Regions from separate parts of the Mesorhizobium sp. RCAM 05104 genome, predicted to be linked through region 4. Evidence: predicted binding sites of a transcription regulator. Region 4 holds the regulator's gene; each other region holds the start of a gene.
What was found. Region 4 encodes HrcA, which represses chaperone genes, less so after heat shock. Its sites were predicted from a motif close to GTTAGCACTCNCNNNNNGNGAGTGCTAAC; they were not measured.

Region 1: groES (co-chaperone GroES) is a predicted target of HrcA. The motif match lies at 2,016-2,044, and genes of this name have one in related genera.
Region 2: groES (co-chaperone GroES) is a predicted target of HrcA. The motif match lies at 3,418-3,446, and genes of this name have one in related genera.
Region 3: AC56QP_RS28085 (co-chaperone GroES) is a predicted target of HrcA. The motif match lies at 3,935-3,963, and genes of this name have one in related genera.

The regions. Positions count from the first base shown of each region.
Region 1 covers NZ_CM185033.1:2,336,723-2,342,405, forward strand. Annotated here, with positions in the region: gene AC56QP_RS11610 (HsdM family class I SAM-dependent methyltransferase) at 1-359, shown strand, start outside; gene AC56QP_RS11615 (hypothetical protein) at 356-1,012, shown strand; gene AC56QP_RS11620 (SEC-C metal-binding domain-containing protein) at 1,189-1,341, opposite strand; gene AC56QP_RS11625 (hypothetical protein) at 1,412-1,513, shown strand; gene AC56QP_RS11630 (hypothetical protein) at 1,528-1,914, shown strand; gene groES (co-chaperone GroES) at 2,098-2,394, shown strand; gene groL (chaperonin GroEL) at 2,465-4,138, shown strand; gene AC56QP_RS11645 (phasin) at 4,452-4,913, shown strand; gene AC56QP_RS11650 (O-antigen ligase family protein) at 5,424-5,642, opposite strand.
Region 2 covers NZ_CM185033.1:863,264-868,946, reverse strand. Annotated here, with positions in the region: gene AC56QP_RS04610 (EamA family transporter) at 1-185, opposite strand, end outside; gene AC56QP_RS04605 (LysR family transcriptional regulator) at 302-1,204, shown strand; gene groL (chaperonin GroEL) at 1,342-2,997, opposite strand; gene groES (co-chaperone GroES) at 3,060-3,356, opposite strand; gene AC56QP_RS04590 (class I SAM-dependent methyltransferase) at 3,595-4,392, opposite strand; gene AC56QP_RS04585 (ATP-grasp domain-containing protein) at 4,466-5,317, shown strand; gene AC56QP_RS04580 (TetR/AcrR family transcriptional regulator) at 5,327-5,683, opposite strand, start outside.
Region 3 covers NZ_CM185033.1:5,737,659-5,743,341, reverse strand. Annotated here, with positions in the region: gene AC56QP_RS28110 (alpha/beta hydrolase family protein) at 1-495, shown strand, start outside; gene AC56QP_RS28105 (GAF domain-containing protein) at 524-1,021, opposite strand; gene AC56QP_RS28100 (NUDIX hydrolase) at 1,112-1,540, shown strand; gene AC56QP_RS28095 (hypothetical protein) at 1,549-1,707, opposite strand; gene groL (chaperonin GroEL) at 1,905-3,536, opposite strand; gene AC56QP_RS28085 (co-chaperone GroES) at 3,568-3,882, opposite strand; gene AC56QP_RS28080 (hypothetical protein) at 4,130-4,384, shown strand; gene AC56QP_RS28075 (DUF1488 family protein) at 4,381-4,647, shown strand; gene AC56QP_RS28070 (DUF6500 family protein) at 4,859-5,080, opposite strand; gene AC56QP_RS28065 (hypothetical protein) at 5,145-5,336, opposite strand; gene AC56QP_RS28060 (hypothetical protein) at 5,348-5,554, opposite strand.
Region 4 covers NZ_CM185033.1:3,745,505-3,751,187, reverse strand. Annotated here, with positions in the region: gene AC56QP_RS18310 (PQQ-dependent sugar dehydrogenase) at 1-608, opposite strand, end outside; gene AC56QP_RS18305 (hypothetical protein) at 708-905, opposite strand; gene hrcA (heat-inducible transcriptional repressor HrcA) at 930-2,012, opposite strand; gene rph (ribonuclease PH) at 2,280-2,996, shown strand; gene AC56QP_RS18290 (VOC family protein) at 3,193-3,603, shown strand; gene rdgB (RdgB/HAM1 family non-canonical purine NTP pyrophosphatase) at 3,603-4,265, shown strand; gene hemW (radical SAM family heme chaperone HemW) at 4,262-5,425, shown strand; partial or broken gene AC56QP_RS18275 (low molecular weight protein tyrosine phosphatase family protein) at 5,432-5,683, shown strand, end outside.

The sequences.
Region 1 (5,683 bases), 1.4 Mb from region 4:
TGGCGGCCAGCCTGACGGACTGGTTCAAAGACAAGAAAATTGATGCTCGCCTCGTCGCGCGCGGAGCGGACCTAGCGATACTTCGCCTGCACTTGGGCGGCCATGAAGACTATGCCGAGGATGCCGGCGGCGAGCTAAGCGACGTTCTTGAGCAACTCGCTGCTCACATCAACAGGCCCCTCGATGGCAATTTCCAGTTGATGCCGGACCTCCGGGTTTTCGTCGGTGACCACCTTTACCTAATTAAGCCGATGCAGATGCGCTTTTGGCTACGCTCCACCGCGCTCGCCGATGCGGATGGAATAGCGCTCGATCTCCAGCAAGCCGCAGCCGTACCGCAACGGCGGAGCGCTGATTGATGCTAATCGGTGATATGCAGGAGTGGGTCGACAGCTTCGTTTCGTTTGATGATCGCTTTCTAGAGAGGATCGCAGCGGCGTGGCCGGCTTGCATGGCCGTTCTCCCCGAACAGCCTGGGGAAGATGAGATCACCATCAACCTCGTCGATCATCTCACCAAGGACGTCGTCGTGCGTCGGCTGTGCCATTGGGTCGAGTATCAGTTCGAGCCATTCGGCCTCGCTACGGACGGGTCGAAATACAGCAAGGGCATCATCGACATCGCCGTACTCTTCGACTGGGAACGAGAGCGATATCTGGCTTATGAGTGTAAGCGGCTCAACGTGATCAACGGCGGAAACCGCAGCTCCTTGGCCACCATGTACGTCACCCAAGGCATGATGCGTTTTCTCACGGAACAGTATGCGGAGCATCTGCCTATCGGCTGCATGCTGGGCTATGTGCTGGACGGGGATGTGCCCTTTGCCAAGGCGCGGCTCGCCAGCGTCATAGGAAGCCATCCTCCTCTTGCGCTCATAGATGGGCCAACGCCACTTGCCGCAATCGAAACCATCGAACGATTCCGAACACGGCACACCCGTCGAGCTGGATTGGAAATTGAGCTTCGACACGCGCTATTTTCTAACCCATCAGTGTCTGCGCCAATTGGCTGACGAACCGAGCCGAATCGACCGCTACTGAGTTCGACACAGATGGCGCCTCGATAGTCCAGGACCAGACGTGGAGAGCGGTTTTGGGATCGCAATGGCCAACGTCAGACCGTCGATCCCGTTCTCCAATACCCCGTCCCAAGGAAGGAAGCCGCTCTCAAGAAACCAGCATCGATCTATCAACTGAGCCGCCCGTGGCACCGTTTGTACTTTTCGCCTGATCCACATGGGCATCGCTCGTTACGACCGACCTTCCGCTCTGCTACGGGACCCCGCACAGTTGGAATGCGCCCGTTGCCCTTCAATATGCAGGTGACTGCCGTTCCCAACATCGAACGCGCCGCCTTCGGCCTTGCAGGGTAGCGCTACGTGGCGACGATTTATTGCATCGACACATCGGCCATGATCGCTGCCTGGTACGAACGTTACAAGCCCAAGTGCTTCCCGAAACTGTGGGACGAGTTTGACAAGCTGATCGGTCCCCGGAGCTGCATGACTGGCTGAAAGAGCGCGCGGACATGTTTGTCGCGCCCGACCAGGCGATCCAGCAGCGCGTCCAGCATGTGCTGAACACCTACAAAGGCCTGGTCGCCGCCGGCAAAGAGAAGTCTGCCGCCGACAGCTTGGGCTTGCGGCCGAACTTAACCCCCATGGCCTTGGCGCGAGCGCGTCCATTCGACGTGTTCTCGAGGATCCTGCGCCGTTGCCATTTGGCGGCCCATCCGACAAGGAAAAGTACCAGATCTGACATCTCCGACGTGGTGTCGATAAAGGGCTCGTCCAGCAGGCGCAGCCCGGCGCCGGCCGACCCTCACCCTGCGCGTGGCGAGCGGATGAAGCCGCGAGATCGTGCTGTTGCTGACATTGTAGCGGTGGGCGACCTCACCCCTTGCCTCCCCACGTAAAGGGTCCCGGTGCTTCCGCACCGATTCCAAAATTATTTGCTCTTCGCCCGCCCCCTCTTCCGCCTTGACTAGTACCAGCCTACGGCCTATCTCAGCGCCACGTTAGCACTCGCCACTGTCGAGTGCTAACGCCGCTCCGGCAACGGACAACCGTTCAACCTCCGCGCACCAGGGACATCCAAAATGGCAAACTCGAATTTCCGACCGCTTCATGACCGGGTGGTCGTTCGTCGGGTCGAATCCGAATCCGAGACCGCCGGCGGGATCATCATCCCCGACACGGCGAAGGAAAAGCCGCAGGAAGGCAAGATCGTCGCCGTCGGCTCCGGCGCCCGCGACGAAGCCGGCAAGCTCGCGCCCCTGGACGTCAAGGCTGGCGACCGCATCCTGTTCGGCAAGTGGTCGGGCACCGAAGTCAAGCTCAATGGCGAAGACCTTCTGATCATGAAGGAATCCGACATCATGGGCATCATCGGCTGAATATCGGCCTCACCGTCAACTGAATCTTGAATCTGCGGGTTCGATCCCGAACCCCTGACAGGAGCTTACAATGGCTGCAAAACACGTAAAATTCTCCCGTGATGCCCGCGAGCGCATGCTGCGCGGCGTCAACATCCTCGCCGACGCGGTGAAGGTCACGCTCGGCCCCAAGGGCCGCAACGTCGTCATCGACAAGTCGTTCGGCGCCCCGCGCATCACCAAGGACGGCGTCACCGTCGCCAAGGAAATCGAGCTTGAGGACAAGTTCGAGAACATGGGCGCGCAGATGGTCCGCGAAGTTGCTTCCAAGACCAACGACATCGCCGGCGACGGCACCACGACCGCGACCGTTCTGGCGCAGTCGATCGTCCAGGAAGGCCACAAGGCGGTTGCCGCCGGCATGAACCCGATGGACCTGAAGCGCGGCATCGATCTGGCCGTCACCGAAGTCGTCGAGGCTCTCGGCAAGGCTGCCAAGAAGATCAAGACCTCGGAAGAGGTTGCCCAGGTCGGCACAATCGCCGGCAATGGCGACGAGTCGGTCGGCAAGATGATCGCGGAAGCGATGCAGAAGGTCGGCAACGAAGGCGTCATCACGGTTGAGGAAGCCAAGACCGCCGAGACCGAACTCGAAGTCGTCGAAGGCATGCAGTTCGACCGCGGGTACCTGTCGCCCTACTTCGTCACCAACGCCGACAAGATGGTTGCGGATCTGGAAGACGCTTACATTCTCCTGCACGAGAAGAAGCTCTCCAACCTCCAGGCCATGCTGCCGATCCTCGAGGCTGTCGTGCAGACCTCGAAGCCGCTGGTCATCATCTCGGAAGACGTCGAAGGCGAGGCCCTCGCCACGCTCGTCGTCAACAAGCTGCGTGGCGGCCTGAAGATCGCCGCCGTCAAGGCGCCGGGCTTCGGCGATCGCCGCAAGGCCATGCTGGAAGACATCGCCATCCTCACCGGTGGCCAGGTCATCTCGGAAGACCTCGGCATCAAGCTCGAGAATGTCGGCCTCAACATGCTCGGCCGCGCCAAGAAGGTGTCGATCTCCAAGGAGAACACCACCATCGTCGACGGCGCCGGCAAGAAGGCCGAGATCCAGGGCCGCGTCGCCCAGATCAAGCAGCAGATCGAAGAGACCACCTCGGACTACGACAAGGAGAAGCTGCAGGAACGTCTCGCCAAGTTGGCGGGCGGCGTTGCGGTGATCCGCGTCGGCGGCGCGACGGAAGTCGAAGTCAAGGAAAAGAAGGACCGCGTCGATGACGCCCTCAACGCGACCCGCGCGGCCGTGGAAGAAGGCATCGTTGCAGGCGGCGGCGTTGCACTGCTGCGCGCCTCGGCCAACATCAAGGCCACCGGCGCCAATGCCGACCAGGCCGCTGGCATCAACATCGTGCGTCGCGCTCTGCAGGCTCCGGCCCGCCAGATCGCGGCCAACGCCGGTGCGGAAGCATCGATCGTTGCCGGCAAGATCCTCGAGAACAAGGGCGCGACGTTCGGCTACAACGCCCAGACCGGCGAATATGGCGACATGATCGCCATGGGTATCGTCGATCCGGTCAAGGTCGTGCGCACGGCTCTCCAGGACGCGGCCTCGGTGGCCGGCCTGCTCGTCACCACCGAAGCCATGATCGCGGAGGCTCCGAAGAAGGAGTCGGCTGGCGGCGGCATGCCTGGCGGCATGGGCGGCGGCGGCATGGGCGGCATGGGTGGTATGGGCGGTATGGGCGGTATGGATTTTTAAGGCCCACGCATCTCAACAATCTCGAAAGGGCGGCAGCAATGCCGCCCTTTTCTTAGGCGCAAATCCGGTCTGGAAAAGTTCGGCGCTCGCGAAATTTTGGATCGACGGCCGCTATCGGCGTTAGCCGGTGTCAAAGGAGTTTCGGAGGAGAAATCCGAAGAGACGATTACGGCAATCGCTGACCCCTATTCGCGCAGGACCGGGCGCAGCCTGCTCGCGCAAATTCATGTCAGTTTCATAAATCCGTTGCGGCGATCTCGTAGATGAGGGAGGCGGCTTTGCTTTGCGGCCGCCCCTGGAAAAGGATGGAACAATGTCCAAGATCACCGGCAAGACTGAAACGATCGAAAACGTCGAATTCCCTACCTTCGACCCATCCAAGGGTGCTGAGCAAGTCCGCGCTGTCGCGGATCAGAGCGTTGAGCAGTCGAAAGAAGTATTTTCCAAATTGAGCTCGGACGCCGAAACGGCTCAAAAGGCTTTCGAGTCGACATTTGAAATGGCCAAAACCACCAGCAACGAGATGCTTCTGAAAACGATTGCGGCTCTGCAAGCCAATGCCGAAGCCGGCTTCACGCACCTCGAAGCGCTGGTTGCCGTGAAGACGCCGTCCGAGTTCTTCGAACTGCAGACCGCCTTCCTGCGCAAACAGATCGAGAAGTCCGCCGAGCAGGCCAAGGGCGTCCAGGCATTGATGTTGAGAGCTAGCGAGGACGTGTCAAAGCCGATCAAGGATGCCTTTGAAAAGGCTTTGAAGGTACGCAAGGCCGCTTGATTGCTTCAAGCAATCCGGGACAGACGGTCAATACCTCGTCGAACGTCTCATTGGCTCATTGGGCAAGACCGGCACCTCGCGCGGGTCTTTTCCCATCTGATCGGATATCTTTTTCCTTTGTCTGCCCGACTGGGTCGGTTTGACACGGTGGCCACTGACCGAGACCACAGCGTCAATGTTTTGTGTAAGCGGCGACCGTGTTCTTGCCGCGCGGGTGCGGCGGTCTCGCGACCACTGAGAAGCGCGCCGGCAGCTTCGACCCACAATTTCGGCCGCAGGCTCAGGCCTTACGGAGACGCACCAACGGGAACAAACAGCTTGTCGCCATTGTGGTCGACTTCTACCAGCTCTGGCTTTTGGCTCATGCGCTCCCCGATCCCGCGATGAAAGATGATGGCGTTCATATAGGCGAAGGGTCATCGCGAGCGCGGCGGTTCGCAACGGGTAGTCGACAAGAGAATGCACGAGCAAGAACACAACAGAAAGAAACGCCGCCTTCTGAAAGGAGTCCTAGCGAATTCTAGCAAACGCAATCAAGAGAAGGCATAGGTACAAAGCCACTAAGATGGCTGCGACCACTCCACCTTCGAAAGTAATTTCGAGATACTCGTTGTGGGCATGGTTTACATATGCGCGGAATATCATCCCTTCTTTTTCGTATATTTGGTAGGCCTTCTGAAAATTTCCAAATCCGACTCCGGTAACCCAATTCTCTTTTATTCCATCCATGGTACGGGGCAAACTCCGCGCGTCCGAACGCAGGATCTATC
Region 2 (5,683 bases), 2.9 Mb from region 4:
CAGAACAAGCGGGGCCACGGCACATTTGGGCGGGGCAGGACCAACGCCGGCAGCGAGGCGACGACAAATCGCAGTGCTGCGAGCAGCAGCGGCGGGAAGCTGCCGAGACCAATGCTGATGACGGTGAAGTTTATCCCCCAGATCGCCGCCACCAACAGCGCCAGAAGCATATGCCGAGGTCTCATGATTTCGCGGTCCCTCGCTGAGGATGCGGTGACGATTATTCGTCTTCCATCCCGGGAGAATATCGCGTTACATGACATAACTGAAACAACGTAACTGGAATGCAGATATAAACAGAATGGAAAACAAGTCTGTCGATCTCAATCTGCTTGTGGTGTTCCAGATGCTCATGAGCGAGTTGAGCGCAACGAGAGCCGCCGCACGGCTGGGGCTTAGTCAGGCTGCGGTCAGCGCATCGTTGAGGCGGCTGCGGGCGCTCTATAGCGATCCGCTGTTCACGCGCACACAGCGCGGCCTGCTGCCGACGCCGCGCGCTGTGATCCTGCGACCACTGATCGAGGAAGCGCTGGGGATCATCAGTGGAACGCTGGATAGCACGAGCCCGCAGGCGGAAGATCGGGCGAAAGTCGTTGTCGTCAGGGTTGGCCTTTCCGACGATTTCGAAATGGCGTTCGGCGCAGGCATCATCAAACTGGCCAAGCAGAGAATGCCCAATGTCAGGATCATCCTGCGCCAGACCAACAGCTTCGTGGCGGCGCAAGCGCTGAACGACAAGGAAATCGACCTCGCCATCACCTCGGGTGGCGTCACCGATAGCCGGCTGAAACACATCTCGGTTGGGAGCTCGGACTACATGATCGTCTATGATCCTCGCTCCAGACCCGGGCGAGAACCGTTCACGGTGGAAGAATACCTTTCACGAGATCATATCCTGGTTTCCTATTCCGGCCTGAGCGGCGTCACCGACGACGTGCTTGCCGAACATGGACTGCGGCGCAGGGTCCTTGCCGCGACCACGCATTTCTCCGCCCTGTCTTTTCTCTTGTGGAACAGCGATGCACTGGCGACGATTCCAAGCCATGCCGCGCGCGCACTGTGCGGCCAGGGCCCATTTGAGATGGGGGCCTGTCCCTTGCAGTTTCCGCGTTATGCATTCGGGGTGAGTTGGCGTTTCGATACCGTTCGAACGCCAACGGTGATGCAGGTGCGCGATGTGATCGTTGAGTCGTTCGGCGTCTGATCAATGAAAAAGGGCGGCATTTCTGCCGCCCTTTATATGCATAAGCCAAAGTAGCTGGATTAGAAATCCATGCCGCCACTCAAGCCCGCTTGCGGGCTTGAGCAACCCTGGATTCATGGGCGTGCTTTATGGACTTCTTAGAAGTCCATGCCGCCCATGCCGCCCATGCCGCCGCCGCCCATGCCGCCAGGCATGCCGCCGCCAGCCGACTCCTTCTTCGGAGCCTCCGCGATCATGGCTTCGGTGGTGACCAGCAGGCCTGCGACCGATGCCGCGTCCTGGAGAGCCGTGCGCACGACCTTGACCGGATCGACGATACCCATGGCGATCATGTCACCATATTCGCCGGTCTGGGCGTTGTAGCCGAAGGTCGCGCCCTTGTTCTCAAGGATCTTGCCGGCAACGATCGATGCTTCCGCACCGGCGTTCGACGCGATCTGGCGGGCCGGAGCCTGCAGCGCGCGGCGCACGATGTTGATGCCAGCAGCCTGGTCGGCATTGGCGCCGGTGGCCTTGATGTTGGCCGAAGCGCGCAGCAGGGCAACGCCGCCGCCTGCAACGATGCCTTCTTCCACGGCCGCGCGGGTCGCGTTGAGGGCGTCATCGACGCGGTCCTTCTTTTCCTTGACTTCGACTTCCGTCGCACCGCCGACGCGGATCACCGCAACGCCGCCCGCCAGCTTGGCGAGACGTTCCTGCAGCTTCTCCTTGTCGTAATCCGAGGTGGTCTCTTCGATCTGCTGCTTGATCTGGGCAACGCGGCCCTGGATCTCGGCCTTCTTGCCGGCGCCGTCGACGATGGTGGTGTTCTCCTTGGAGATCGACACCTTCTTGGCGCGGCCGAGCATGTTGAGGCCGACGTTCTCGAGCTTGATGCCGAGGTCTTCCGAGATGACCTGGCCACCGGTGAGGATGGCGATGTCTTCCAGCATGGCCTTGCGGCGATCACCGAAGCCCGGCGCCTTGACGGCGGCGATCTTCAGGCCGCCACGCAGCTTGTTGACGACCAGCGTGGCCAGGGCTTCGCCTTCGACGTCTTCCGAGATGATGAGCAGCGGCTTCGAGGTCTGCACGACGGCTTCGAGGACCGGCAGCATGGCCTGCAGGTTGGAGAGCTTCTTCTCGTGCAGGAGGATGTAGACGTCCTCGAGTTCGGCAACCATCTTGTCGGCGTTGGTGACGAAGTAGGGCGAGAGGTAGCCACGGTCGAACTGCATGCCTTCGACGACTTCGAGTTCGGTCTCGGCGGTCTTGGCTTCCTCAACCGTGATGACGCCTTCGTTGCCGACCTTCTGCATCGCTTCCGCGATCATCTTGCCGACCGACTCATCGCCATTGGCCGAGATCGTGCCGACCTGGGCAACTTCCTCGGAGGTCTTGATCTTCTTGGCAGCCTTGCCGAGCGCCGCGACGACTTCGGTCACGGCCAGGTCGATGCCGCGCTTCAGGTCCATCGGGTTCATGCCGGCGGCAACCGCCTTGTGGCCTTCCTGGACGATCGACTGCGCCAGAACGGTCGCGGTCGTGGTACCGTCGCCGGCGATATCGTTGGTCTTCGAAGCGACTTCGCGCACCATCTGCGCGCCCATGTTCTCGAACTTGTCTTCAAGCTCGATTTCCTTGGCGACGGTGACGCCGTCCTTGGTGATGCGCGGGGCCCCGAACGACTTGTCGATGACGACGTTGCGGCCCTTGGGGCCGAGCGTGACCTTCACCGCGTCGGCGAGGATGTTGACGCCGCGCAGCATGCGCTCACGGGCGTCGCGGGAGAATTTTACGTCTTTGGCAGCCATTTTTAGCTCCTGGCAGGGGCTTGCAGTAAGCCCGGGAATTCAGTTGAGGGTGAGGCCGATATTCAGCCGATGATGCCCATGATGTCGGATTCCTTCATGATCAGAAGGTCTTCGCCATTGAGCTTGACTTCGGTGCCCGACCACTTGCCGAACAGGATGCGGTCGCCAGCCTTGACGTCCAGCGGGACGAGCTTGCCAGCTTCGTCACGAGCGCCGGAGCCGACAGCGATGATCTCGCCTTCCTGCGGCTTTTCCTTTGCCGTATCCGGGATGATGATCCCGCCGGCGGTCTTGGATTCGGATTCGACCCGGCGAACGACCACGCGGTCATGAAGCGGGCGGAACTTCGACTTTGCCATTTTTTCTTCCTCGATGAGAACGGTGAGAACAGTTCCTCCGTCCGGCGGCGCCGGACACATGGTTAGCACTCACCGAGGGCGAGTGCTAACGTGGCGCTGAGATAGGCTGCCGGCCTGTGAGAGTCAAGGCGCGCGAGAGGGCGCGATCGCGCGAAATTTTGTTCGCGCAGGCGACGGGTTGCAGAATGCGTCGGTTGCCGCTTGGGAGCGACGAGGAATTTTGTCCATCATTCGGATTCTATCGGTGCCGGGGTGATCGCAGCACCAGCAGCGGGCATCGCTCGGCGAGCCCATAGGTGCCGGTCGCCACGATGCGAACGTCGCCGAAGAAGGCCTCTGCTTCATGCACCAGCGTCGCAACCGGAGCGAAGCTGTAGATGGCCGGCGAATTCCTGTAGACGTCGATGGTACCGATGACCGGTATGTCCCAGCCCGTGCGCGCGCAAAGCTCGTCGCGGTCGGGAAACAATTCGTCGAATCTCTTGAGGATTGCCTGCACCGGAATGGCGTGATCGGGCAGGCCCCTCGTGGCTGTCATTGCAACGAGCCATTTGAGTGCATGGAAGGTCGGGACGCCGCCCGAAAGGGCGAGCGTTCGCACCGCCTGCGGATCATCCGGCGTTTCCGGGCTGGCATAGAGCCGGAGACCTGCGCGGCCGTTGGGCCCGAGCACGCGCGCGATCTCCGCGAACAACGCCCGCCGCGCGACGGAAAGGCCGAGTGCCGACAGGCAGCCGTCACCGATCACCGCATCCATGCTTGCTCCGGCAACCGGCATGTCCAGCCAGTTGCCTGCCACCGCCTTGCGTGTGGCGGTGTCGCCTGGCCAGATGCCGGAGATCATGGTGGGGGATTCATCGACCGCCAGCATCGTCCTGCCGAGACCGGCAAGTTCCGGCGTGACCCCGAGCAGCACCACGTCGAGCGATTGCAGACTGAGTTCGCGCTCATAAGTGGCGACCGCTTCCGGCGGCGGACAGAGCGGCGGCCCGAGAAGCCGCCAATGGCGGCGAATTGCATCCCAATGATTTGTCATGCAAAACGACTTGGGGGATGTGGGGGCATGGTTTCTTCGAAACTGTTGGTTGTCTGCTGGGTATAGAGAGGCCATGGCTCGCATTGCCGTGATAACGCATGAGTATGACCGGTTCCAGAGCCGGCGCGGCCTTCTATTGCGCCAGGACAGTCCCTACATGCTGTTCGACCTTCTGGCCGAGTTGAAGAGGCGTGGCCACTCGACACAGATTCTGCGCGGGCCTTCGTCAAGGCATGATGCCGATATCGCTGTGCTGCATGTCGATGCGACGGTGACACCGGCCGACTATGTCGAGTATGCGCGCGGATTTCCGTTCTGCCTCAATCTTGGCGCGGCCGACATTTCCAAGCGTCGGATCAGCGGCGCGGTCCTCAAGGACGGTGACCATTGGGACGGCCCCGTCATCGTCAAGAGCAACCTCAACCATTGGGGGACACCCGAGCAGCAACTCAATCGGCAAGCCGAGCGCGCCGGCAAGGCCGAGCCTTTTCCGGGCGTGCGGATATTCGATCAATACCAAGTCCACGCTTCGCTGGCCGAAGTTCCGCCGGAAATGCGTGTGCGTACCGACCTGGTCGTGGAGAAGTTCATTCCCGAACCGGCGCCTGACGGTTTTGCGGCCCGGTTTTGGATATTCTGCGGCGATCGTGAGCGCTGCACTCGTTATGTCTCACCGCAGCGCCTCGTAAAAGGCGACGACACGATCCGCCGAGAGGCTGTTCCCGTACCCGAAGAATTGCGCGCCTTGCGCCATCGGCTTGGCTTCGACTACGGCAAATTCGACTTTGTCATGCATGGGGGCAGGGCGGTGTTGCTCGATGCCAACAAGACGCCCGGCCGCGCCAGGAACCTGTCGAAGATCGTCGCTGCCGGCACCGCCAATCTGGCGGACGGTTTTGAAGGTCTGATCCGTCGGGCCGGATAGACGGATACTCTAAAGAAACAGCCGCAACTGCGTGTGGATGATCGACCGGTAATCCTCGATGGTCCGGCGGCTTGCCGCTTCGCCTTCCGCAAGCGCCAGGCGCACCACTCCACCGGCGAGCTGGAAGATCAGCAGAACCATGCGTTCGAACTGCTCGTGCTTCTCCGGCTCCAGCAAGGCGATGACATGGTCGCAGAACATCTTGGCTTGATGCCGGGTTTCGGCGATGTCGAGATTCTTGAGCGCCTTGTCGGCCTGGATAGCGTTCTGCAGATCCTGGATGGCCGGATCGCCGGCGACGCGGCTGTGATAGTCGTCGAGCAGCCGGTCGGCAGCGGCGATCACGTCCTTCGCTTCGCGAACGTC
Region 3 (5,683 bases), 2.0 Mb from region 4:
CCAAAACTCCTCGCTGCCTATTGTGATACGGATCTGCTCAATGCTTCGCTTTGCGACTGGGTCCGGCAAAGCGGGGTTGATCTTCATGCCATGGATTTGCGGCCGGCCGGTCGTGACAACAGGGATGCGCGGATTCATTTTGCCATGGCGATTGATCCCGCCCCAACCGATGTCCTTGAGGCCAGAAGCCTTGCCGGCATCAGAATTCCGGTCGCTATCGTCAATCTTGGCCGACCGGGAAAGATCCCAGTGACCGCCGATGCCTCCGGGATCTCAAAAGCGATTGCAAATGCCAGTTATGCGACGATCGAGGGCGCGAGCCATTACAGCATGTTCGCCGAATGCAAGCCCGGCGCTCCCAGCATCATTGCATCCGAACAGATCGGCGACCCGATTTGCGACGATGGCGGAGGGCGATCGCGCGGTGAGATTCACGCTCGGCTGATCGACATGGCGACCGCCGCTTTCAATCGCGCGCTGAAGACCGATCCGTAGGCGCTGCCGCCTGCTGTCAGGGCGTCGTTCAGTCCTCGAAGGAACTCGTCGCGACATAGATCGCCGCCAGCGTCTCTATGCCGGCCTGGTCGGCCTGGTCGAAGCGCCCAGGCAGCGGGCTGTCGAGGTCGAGCACGCCGAAGACGCCTTCATCGTCTTCGAGCAGCACGACCAGTTCCGAGCGCGAGTCGGCATCGCAGGCGATGTGGCCGGGAAAATCATGCACATCCTTGATCAGCATCGAGGAGCCGAGTTCGACCGCGGTTCCGCACACGCCCTTGCCGACGGCGATGCGCACGCAGGCCGGCTTGCCCTGGAACGGCCCCAGCACCAGTTCCTCGTCGGATGCCAGGAAATAAAAGCCGGCCCAGTTGAGGTCCGGCACCATCTGGAAGATCAGCGCGGCGGTGTTGGCGGCGTTCGCAATCGAGTCGCGCTCGCCCTCGAGCAGCGCCTTCAATTGCGTGGCGAGGTCGCGGTAGAACGCGGCCTTGTCAGTGGTATCGATGGCCTTGGCCGCAAACATGGCTTGTCTCCGTACTCAGAATCGCGGTTGCTTCGACAGGCTGTCAAACTCGGCATGCCCTGTACCAAACGACCACCGGACGACACTAGCGTGAATCCCATCCACTCCGAAAGCCGCAAGATCAGGATTGCAGCCGCCGTCATCGCCGACGCATCGGGCAGATTGCTGCTGGTGCGCAAGCGCGGCACCAGCGCCTTCATGCAGCCCGGCGGCAAGATCGAGCCGGACGAGGAGCCGGTCGATGCCCTGGTGCGCGAATTGCGCGAGGAACTCGGGCTGGTGATCGACCCGGGCATGGCTTCCCGGCTCGGCCTGTTTTCGGCCAAGGCGGCCAATGAGCCTGACAGCACGGTCGAGGCGGAGTTGTTCGCCCTCACTTTTGCCGCACAGCCGATCGAGAGCCAGCCGGCAGCGGCGGCCGAGATCGAGGAGATGATCTGGCTGGACCCCGCCTCGACCCACGACATCGAGCTCGCGCCGCTGACGCGCGACGTGGTGCTTAGGCTGAGTGGAAAGTAGCGCGAGCCCTACATCGGACGCTTGGGTTCGCCCTTTGGCGGACTGGCCGTGTCGGAATCGGATTTCCGATGCTTGTCGGCGGCAATCCTGCGGATGCGGTCGAAGCGGCTTTCCTCGGTTTTTTCGGTCGTGACGACCGTTTCTGGCTTCCGCACGAACGTGATCATGGATCCGTCTCCTGGGCTAGAGGCCTGCGCGCCGGGAGAAATCCCCCGGCGGTAATCCCGGTTCCTAGAACCGGCGTAGATTCAGGTCAGGCCGAGTCGAAAACGGCTGATACCGAGAACCGGAGCGGAGCGTACTTGGGTACGTGAGCACCGGAAGCGAAGGTATCAGCCGTTTGCAGACCGGCATCACCTGAATCTTAGTAGCCGCCCATGCCGCCGCCATTGCCGCCCGCGGGCGCTGCGTCCTTGGCCGGAATGTCGGTGATCATGGCTTCGGCGGTGATCAGAAGCGCGGCGATCGAGCCGGCGTCCTGCAGTGCGGTGCGCACCACTTTCGCCGGATCGACGATACCCGCCTTGATCATGTCGACATAGACCTCGTTCTGGGCGTCGAAGCCCTGATTGTGGTCCTTGCTGTCGGTAAGCTTGCCGACGACGATCGAGCCTTCGACGCCGGAATTCTCGGCGATCTGGCGGATCGGGGCTTCCAGCGCGCGAAGCACGATGGAGATGCCGGCAGTGACATCGTCATTGGCGCCGGTCAAGCCTGCAAGCGCCGACCTGGCACGCAGCAGAGCCACGCCGCCGCCGGGCACGATGCCTTCTTCAACCGCCGCGCGCGTTGCGTTCAGCGCGTCGTCGATGCGGTCCTTCTTTTCCTTGACTTCCGACTCGGTGACGCCGCCGACACGAATGACGGCAACACCGCCGGAGAGCTTGGCCAGCCGCTCCTGCAGCTTTTCCTTGTCGTAGTCGGAGGTGGTCTCCTCGATCTGGCCCTTGATCTGCGCGACGCGCGCCTGGATGGTCGCCTTGGTGCCGGCGCCGTCGATGATCGTGGTGGTGTCCTTCTCGATCAGCACGCGCTTGGCGCGGCCGAGCATGTCGATGGTGACGTTTTCGAGCTTGATGCCGAGATCCTCGGAAATCATCTGGCCGGCGGTGAGCACGGCGATGTCTTCCAGCATCGCCTTGCGGCGATCGCCGAAGCCCGGCGCCTTGACCGCCGCGACCTTGAGGCCGCCGCGCAGCTTGTTGACAACCAGCGTGGCCAGAGCCTCGCCTTCGACGTCTTCCGAAATGATGAGCAGCGGCCTGCCGTTCTGGACGACCGCCTCAAGGATCGGCAGCATCGCCTGCAGATTGCCGAGCTTCTTCTCGTGGATGAGCACGTAAGGCTCTTCCAGTTCGACGCGCATCTTGTCGGCATTGGTGACGAAATAGGGTGAGAGATAGCCGCGGTCGAACTGCATGCCCTCGACGACGTCGAGTTCGGTTTCGGCGGTCTTGGCTTCCTCGACGGTGATGACGCCGTCATTGCCGACCTTGTCCATCGCCTTGGCGATCATCTCGCCGACGGTTGCGTCGCCATTGGCGGCGATGGTGCCGACCTGGGCGATCTCGGCCGACGACTTGACCTTCTTGGCCTTGGCCTTGATTTCCCCGACGACGGCGGCGACGGCCTGGTCGATGCCGCGCTTGAGGTCCATCGGGTTCATGCCGGCGGCGACCAGCTTGGCGCCTTCGCGCAGGATCGAGGCGGCCAGCACCGTGGCGGTGGTGGTGCCGTCACCGGCGAGGTCATTGGTCTTCGAGGCCACTTCGCGCACCATCTGCGCGCCCATGTTCTCGAACTTGTCGGCAAGCTCGATTTCCTTGGCGACGGTGACGCCGTCCTTGGTGATGCGCGGCGCGCCATAGGCCTTGTCGATGATGACGTTGCGGCCCTTGGGGCCGAGCGTGACCTTCACCGCATTGGTGAGGATCTCGACGCCGCGCAGCATGCGGTCGCGCGCATCGGTGGAGAATTTGATTTCCTTGGCAGACATTTTTTATCCAGTTCGTTCAGAGGGAGTGAGGTCAGGCGGCTTTCTTGGCGGCCACGGTCTTCTCGATGACGCCCATGATGTCGGCTTCCTTCATGATCAGAAGGTCCTCGCCGTCGATCTTGACCTCGGTGCCCGACCATTTGCCGAACAGGATGGTATCGCCGGCCTTGACGTCGAGCGGAACAAGCGCGCCATTTTCGTCGCGTGCGCCAGGTCCAACAGCGATGACTTCGCCTTCCTGCGGCTTTTCCTTGGCATTGTCCGGGATGATGATGCCGCCCTTGGATTTGATATCACCTTCGGCGCGCCGGATGACGACGCGATCGTGGAGTGGCCGAAACTTCATGAGAACTTCTTTCTGGGGCCGGCATAGGCGGCCGCGTCTCTCATATAGGCGCTTTGGCACTCGATAGATAGGAGTGCCAAAAATTATTCGCGGGCGGAATTAAATATTCAAAAGTATTATTTCGGACTGCCGTTTCGTGATATCGGAACCAAGTCAAATATTTCAAAAGATTGAATTTTGCCGATCGAGCACCTATTTATCGGACAAGTTCATTTGCACGATTTCAGGCACAAGGGAGATTTCTTCGATGGCCGAAGGCAATCAGACGATCATGGAAAAAGCTGAAGCCCGCTTTGTCGACAAGCAGAAGAAAACGGCGGAGCGCAACAAGGCAACCGCTGAATACATGTCCGAAGCCAGGGCCCGGGAGATCAAGACCGCAAGGCTCAGGGAATTGCGGCTGGCCAAGGAAGAGGCAGACCGCGTCGCGGAAGCCCTGAACCCGACGCCGAAGAAGAAGCGCGCGGTCAAGAAGGTGGCCGCAACGGAGGTCAAGACATGAGCCTGACATTCCCCAACCGCAGCCGCAGCTATGACGAAGCCGGCAAGCGCATCCGTTTCGTCGGCCATGACGGAATGTTCCAGATTTCGTTTTCCGTCGCCGCCGACGCCATGACCAGGATGCAGCCGGCGACAGCGGCCAACGAGGCCGGTTACCTCGCCACATTCGACACCGAGAGCAGCGCCATCCGCGACGTGGCGGCCAAGGCCTACGACCGCACCCGCAAGAGCATGTATGTGCTGACGGCCGCCGATTTCGGCTGATCAGCCTTGGGTGTGTTGAGATTGAGGTGATGCCGGCCTGCGAACGGCAATTTTCTGCGCTTCCGGTGCTCACGTACCCAAAAGTACGCGGCGCGCCGGTTCTCGAAAACCACCATTCTCGGCTCGGCCTGACCTGAATCTCAACACACCCTGGTGCATGTCGGTCAGAAGTGGTCTCGGTTTTGAGACAACGACATGCATGAAACGACGATTAAAGGTCCATGTTCTCGACCATCGTGCGTATCTTCTCGGCCTTTTCGAAATGGTCGAGGCGGTGGGTTCTGATCCACCATTCGGCTGCTTCCATCAGCAGTTCGGTGTCGTCGTTCCTGTTGGCGAAAAACGCGTAGAACGACACGCCGACGGCAGGCCCTTTCTCGGAAATCTTGCGGTCGCAGACCTCCAGTATCTTTTGCTTCAGGCTCGCTCTCACGGGAATCCTCTGGTTTCGGTGCGGCGGGGTCTTGGCCCTCGCTCTGGGGCGGTGGCCGGAACGCTCAATCCTTGCGCTCCGCCCTCTCCCGGCGTCTGACGTCGCGGACATTCATCTGCACGACCATGTCCTCCGCCTCGCGCGGGTTCATGCCGACCATCACTTTTTGCCTGACCACCGCTGGCTGGCCGGTGAAGACATCGACAATGGTCCAGCTCTGGGGAAGCTCCATGCGCAGTGTGTAGCGATTGGCCATGCTGGCTTGCCTCAGCCCTGCATCATGAAAAACACCACGCCCAGGATCAGCACCGTCCAGGCGATGACCGACAGCTTTAACAGCATGCCGCCATGCTCGGCCAGCAGCTTTCGCAGGCGCGGCACGACGCCCGCCGACCGGACCGGCGCCGCCACCAAGGCGACGGGTGCCTTGGCACCGAGTTTTCCAAAGATGGGCAGCAACGACGGTTCACGCACGAAATTGACCTCGGATGTCGGGAAGAAGCCGGAGCAAGGGCGTCCTGGCTCCTTCCATAGCACCCTTTCGCGAACGCTCCGCATGCCAAATGAAGATAGGCGCCTTTGGTGGCCGGCCTACGCCGCCTT
Region 4 (5,683 bases):
CCGTCGGGCGAGAAAACGATGTCGCGGGTCCAGTGATGATTGGCAGGGATGTTGTCGACGATGGTTTCCGGGTCGCCGGCGGCCTTCAGGTCACCCTTGCGGTAGGCAAAGCGCACGATGCTGTCGCTGTTGGCGACATACACCCATTGCGGGTTGTTGCCCGGCGGGTAGAAGGCAATGCCATAGGGCTGGTTGAGGTTGCCGGCGAAGATGCCGTCCTCGACGGGCCTGGCGCTGCCCTCGCCCAGGCGATAGACGCGGACCTGGTTTGCCTCGCTGTCGGCGACGAACAGGTCGCCGTTCGGCGCGACGCGCACGACGCGCGGATTGTCGATGCCCGACGCGACCAGCTCGGCCGAAAAGCCCGGCGGCAGTCGCGGCTTGGCACTTGCCGGCCTTTCGGCGAGGCCGGCGCTGTTCGAAGCGGATTTGGTCACGTAGGGCTTCGGCAGGTCTTCCGGCTTGATCAGGCGGCGCACCCCCGGCCTGTCGGCACGCCAGTCGCCGAAGGCGGCCGCGCCCTTCAGCACCGGCTGATCCGCCTGCTGGGCGAATGCCGCGGTGATGAGGAACAGTGCGGGAAGCACCAGCCGGGCCAATCGGATCATTCCGTCCTCCACTTGGTCACGAAGGAGAGTAACGGCCGGTTTGCTCTTGGGTTCCGCCTCGCACGATGAGTTGAAGGACGTGACGATCCGATTTCGGGCTCAGTTCCCGGCGGCGTAAAAATCGTCGTCGAGACGTTTTTCCAGCGCGACGAGATCGGCCGGCAGCGGCAGGCCCATGGCCCGCATTTCCCGCAGTTTTTCGCGCAACTGTTCCTGGATTTCGTGCTGGTCTTCCGGCTGGTTGACCATCTCCTCCAGCAGCAGGCTGATCCGGGCCTTGAGTTCTTCGAGCGCCATCATCGTCTCCTCGGTTAGCCCGGCTCAACGGAGCATGCGGGAAATCAGCTGTGCGGTATAGTCGACCATCGGCACGATGCGGGCATAATTCAGCCGCGTCGGACCGATGACGCCAAGCGCGCCAACGACGCGCGCATCCTTGTCGCGATAGGGCGCGACGACCAGCGACGAGCCCGACAGCGAAAACAGCTTGTTTTCCGAGCCGATGAAGATGCGCACGCCCGACCCCTCCTCGGCAAGGTCAAGCAGCTGGATCAGCCCATCCTGCGTTTCCATGTCCTCGAACAGGTGCCGCAGCAGTTCGATGTCGGCCTGGGCGGTGACGTTTTCGAGCAGGTTGGCGCGGCCGCGCACGATGAGGCGCGCCGGCAGGCCGCTGTCGGCGCCAGCCCACACCGCCAGCCCCTTTTCGACCAGGTCCTGCGACAGCGTGTCGAGCGCCGCCCTGGTCTCTTCCTTGATGCGGGCGATCTCCACCCGCGCCTCGGCCAGCGTCCGGCCACGGATATGGGCGTTGAGGAAATTCGACGCCTCATGCAGTTGCGAGACGGTGATGCCGGCGGGCAGGTCGACGACGCGGTTTTCGACGTCGCCATTCTGCGACACCAGCACCGCCAGCGCCTTGGTCGGCTCGAGCTGGATGAATTCGATGTGCTTCAGCGCCACCTCATTCTTGGCGGCAAGCACCAGGCCGGCGCCGCGCGACATGCCCGACAGCATCTGGCTGGCCTCGGTCAGCATGTGTTCCAGCGTCGCGCCAGAGCCGGACGCCCTCACCTGCGCCTCGATGGTGCGGCGCTCCTCGTCGGAGAGGTCGCCAAGTTCCATGAAGGCGTCGACGAAGAAACGCAGACCCGCCTGGGTCGGCAGCCGGCCGGCGGAGATGTGCGGGGCGTAGATCAGGCCGAGATGCTCGAGGTCGCTCATCACATTGCGAATGGTGGCGGGCGACAGCGAGGACGGCAGGATGCGCGACAGGCTGCGTGATCCCACCGGCTCCCCGTCCCTGAGATAGGAATCGACGATGCGCCGGAAGATGTCGCGCGAGCGCATGTCTAGCGATTGAAGCGCGGGCGACTGCGAACTGGGATCGACGGCCTTGGTCATTGCGGGCAAAAACCTCTGTACCAAGGATATAGACTTCACCACGGCCCGCGCAACCCGGTGTCTGCGTCAGATCACCCGGTGTCTGCGTCAGATCCCCCCGGTGTCTGCGCCTCAGATCACCCGGTGTCCGCGCCTCGGATCACCCGGTGTCTGTATGAGATCACCCGGTGTCCGTGTGGGGTCTTCAGGCCATTTTCCTTTGCGCCATGCGTCCCATGCGGCTACAAGCCGGCCAAGATTCCGAAAAATGACAAGAAAGCAGCCTGAATGCGCCCTTCCAAACGCCAATTCGACGAAATGCGCGCCATCTCCTTCGAGCGTGGCGTCTCCAAGCACGCCGAAGGTTCGTGCCTGGTGAAGTTCGGCGACACCCATGTCCTGTGCACGGCAAGCCTCGAGGAAAAGGTGCCGGGCTGGATGCGCAATTCCGGCAAGGGCTGGGTGACGGCGGAATATGGCATGCTGCCGCGCTCGACCGGCGAGCGCATGCGCCGCGAGGCTTCCGCGGGCAAGCAGGGTGGCCGCACGCTGGAAATCCAGCGGCTGATCGGACGCTCCTTGCGCGCCGTGGTCGACCTGCAGGCGCTGGGCGAACAGCAGATCACTGTCGACTGCGACGTCATCCAGGCCGATGGCGGCACCCGCACCGCCTCGATCACCGGCGGCTGGGTGGCGCTGCACGACTGCCTGCGCTGGATGGAGGCGCGGCAGATGGCCAGCGTCGCCAAGGTGCTGAAGGATCATGTCGCGGCCATTTCCTGCGGCATCCATGACGGACAGCCGGTCATCGACCTCGATTATATCGAGGATTCCGCGGCCGGAACCGACGCCAACTTCGTCATGACCGGCAAGGGCGGCATCGTCGAGATCCAGGGCACCGCCGAGGGCGAGCCGTTCTCCGAGGAACAGTTCGCGGAATTGATGGGATTGGCCAAGAAAGGCATCCAGCGCCTGGTCAGCCTCCAGCAGATGGCGGTGGCGTAAGCTCCGGTTGTATTGATGAGGTTGGCGATCCTTCCCACCCCCCTCTGGCCTGCCGGCCATCTCCCCCGCAAGGGGGGAGATCGGTTGTGCCGATGGCCTTCGCCAATTTCCAAAGCAGCAGAAAGCGCAGCGAGGCCGAAGCTTCAAATCTCCCTGCTTGTGGGGGAGATGGCCGGCAGGGCAGAGGGGGTGCCTCATGACTCCCTCTGCAATTCTGGAATCGGCTCTCTACGTCACCGATCTTGACGCCGCTGAGAAGTTCTACACCGGCGTCCTCGGCCTCAACCTCCTCGGCAAGGTCGAGGCCAGGCATATCTTTTTCCGCTGCGGCCCCGGCGTGCTGCTGGTCTTCAATGCCGAGGCGACCAGGGTGCCGCCGGCGCCCGACGCCCGGCTGCCGGTGCCGCCGCACGGCGCGGTCGGCGAGGGCCATCTCTGCTTTGCGGCGACCGCCGACGAAATCGCCGGCTGGAAAGCGCATCTCGAGGGCAAGAAGATCGCCATCGAAAGCGAATTCGAGTGGCCGCAAGGCGGACGTTCGATCTATATACGCGACCCCTCGGGCAATTCGATCGAGTTCGCCGAGCCAAGAATCTGGGGCCTTTGATGCATTCTCTTGACGGAAAGAAGATCGTCGTCGCCAGCCACAATGCCGGCAAGCTGCGCGAATTCGCCGACCTGATGGCGCCGTTCGGCTTCGAAGCGAAATCGGCCAAGGAGTACGGCCTGCCGGAGCCTGACGAAACCGGCACCACCTTCGAGGAAAACGCCTACATCAAGGCACTGGCCGCCGCGAAGGCCACCGGCCTGCCGGCGCTGTCGGATGATTCCGGCCTGTGCGTCGACGCGCTCGACGGCGCGCCCGGCGTCTACACCGCCAATTGGGCCGAAACCCCGGATGGGTCGCGCGATTTCGGCATGGCCATGCAGCGCACCGAAGTGGCGCTGCAGGAAGTCGGCGCTGCCTTGGCCGAGCAGCGCAAGGGGCGCTTTGTCGCCGTCATCTGCCTGGCGTTTCCCGACGGTGACGCCGAATATTATCGCGGCGAGGCCGAAGGCACGCTGGTCTGGCCGCCGCGCGGCGAACTCGGCTTCGGCTACGACCCGGTGTTCCTGCCGAATGGCTTCGACAAGACCTTTGGCGAGATGAGCGCCGAGGAAAAGCACGGCTGGAAGCCTGGCCAGGCCACGGCGCTGTCGCACCGCGCCCGCGCCTTCCAGAAGTTTGCCGAAGCACGATTGAATCTGGCCAGATTGGGCTCGACATGAGCATGCTGCTCGACCGGACGCCCGGCTTTGGCGTCTACATCCATTGGCCGTTCTGCGCGGCCAAATGCCCCTATTGCGACTTCAACAGCCACGTCCGCCACCAGCCGGTCGACCAGGAGCGCTTTGCCGACGCCTTCGAGGCGGAACTGGCGACCATGCGCCAGCGCACCGGGCCGCGCGAGGTGACCAGCATTTTTCTCGGCGGTGGCACGCCGTCGCTGATGAAGCCGGAAACCGTGGCCAAGGTCCTCGACGCGGTGGCGAAGAACTGGACCGTTCCGGATGGCATCGAGGTGACGCTGGAGGCCAATCCGTCCTCGGTCGAGGCCGAGCGCTTTCGCGGCTACCGGGCGGCGGGCGTCAACCGGGTCTCGCTCGGCGTGCAGGCGCTGAACGACAAGGATCTGCGTTTCCTCGGCCGGCTGCACAATGTCGAGGAAGCCCTGCATGCGATCGGGCTCGCGCGGGACATATTCCCGAGGCTGTCCTTCGACCTGATCTACGCACGGCCTGGCCAGACGCCGGAGGCTTGGGCATCGGAGCTTGAACAGGCGATCGGCCATGCCGCCGATCATCTGTCGCTCTACCAGCTGACCATCGAGGAGGGCACGCCCTTCCATGCACTGCATGCGGCGAAGAAATTCGTCATTCCCGACAACGACCATGCCGCCGACCTCTATGCGCTGACGCAGGAGATCACCACGGCGCACGGCCTGCCGGCCTATGAGATTTCCAACCACGCCAGGCCGGGCGCCGAAAGCCGGCACAATCTGACCTACTGGCGCTATGGCGAATATGTTGGCGTCGGCCCCGGCGCGCATGGCCGCTTTGTCGAGAACGGCCGCCGTACGGTAACGATCGCCGAGCGGATGCCGGAAACCTGGGCCAACCTGGTCGAGGCCAAGGGCCATGGCGTCACCGGCGGCGAGATCCTGACCCGCTCCGAAGAAGCAGACGAGTTCCTGCTCATGGGCCTGCGGCTGGCGGAAGGCATCGACCTCTCCCGCTACGAAGCATTTTCCGGCCGCGGCCTGTCGAGCGCGCGGCTGTCGATGCTGCAGGGCGAGGGGCTGGTGGCGCCGATCGGCAATGCTCGGCTCCGCGCAACCCCGGCCGGCATGATCGTGCTCGACGCCGTGGTGGCCGATCTGGCGCGCTGAACAACCTTGAAGACCGTCCTCTTCGTCTGCAGCCAGAACCGCTTGCGCAGCCCGACCGCCGAGCAGGTGTTTTCCAGTCGCAGGGCCATCGAGGTCGCGTCGGCGGGAACCAACCACGATGCCGACACGCCACTGACGCATGAGCTGGTGGTGTGGGCCGACATCATCTTCGTCATGGAAAAGGCACACCGTGCCAAATTGCAGAAGAAATTCAAGGCCAGTCTGAAGAAGGCCAAGGTCATCTGCCTCGATATACCA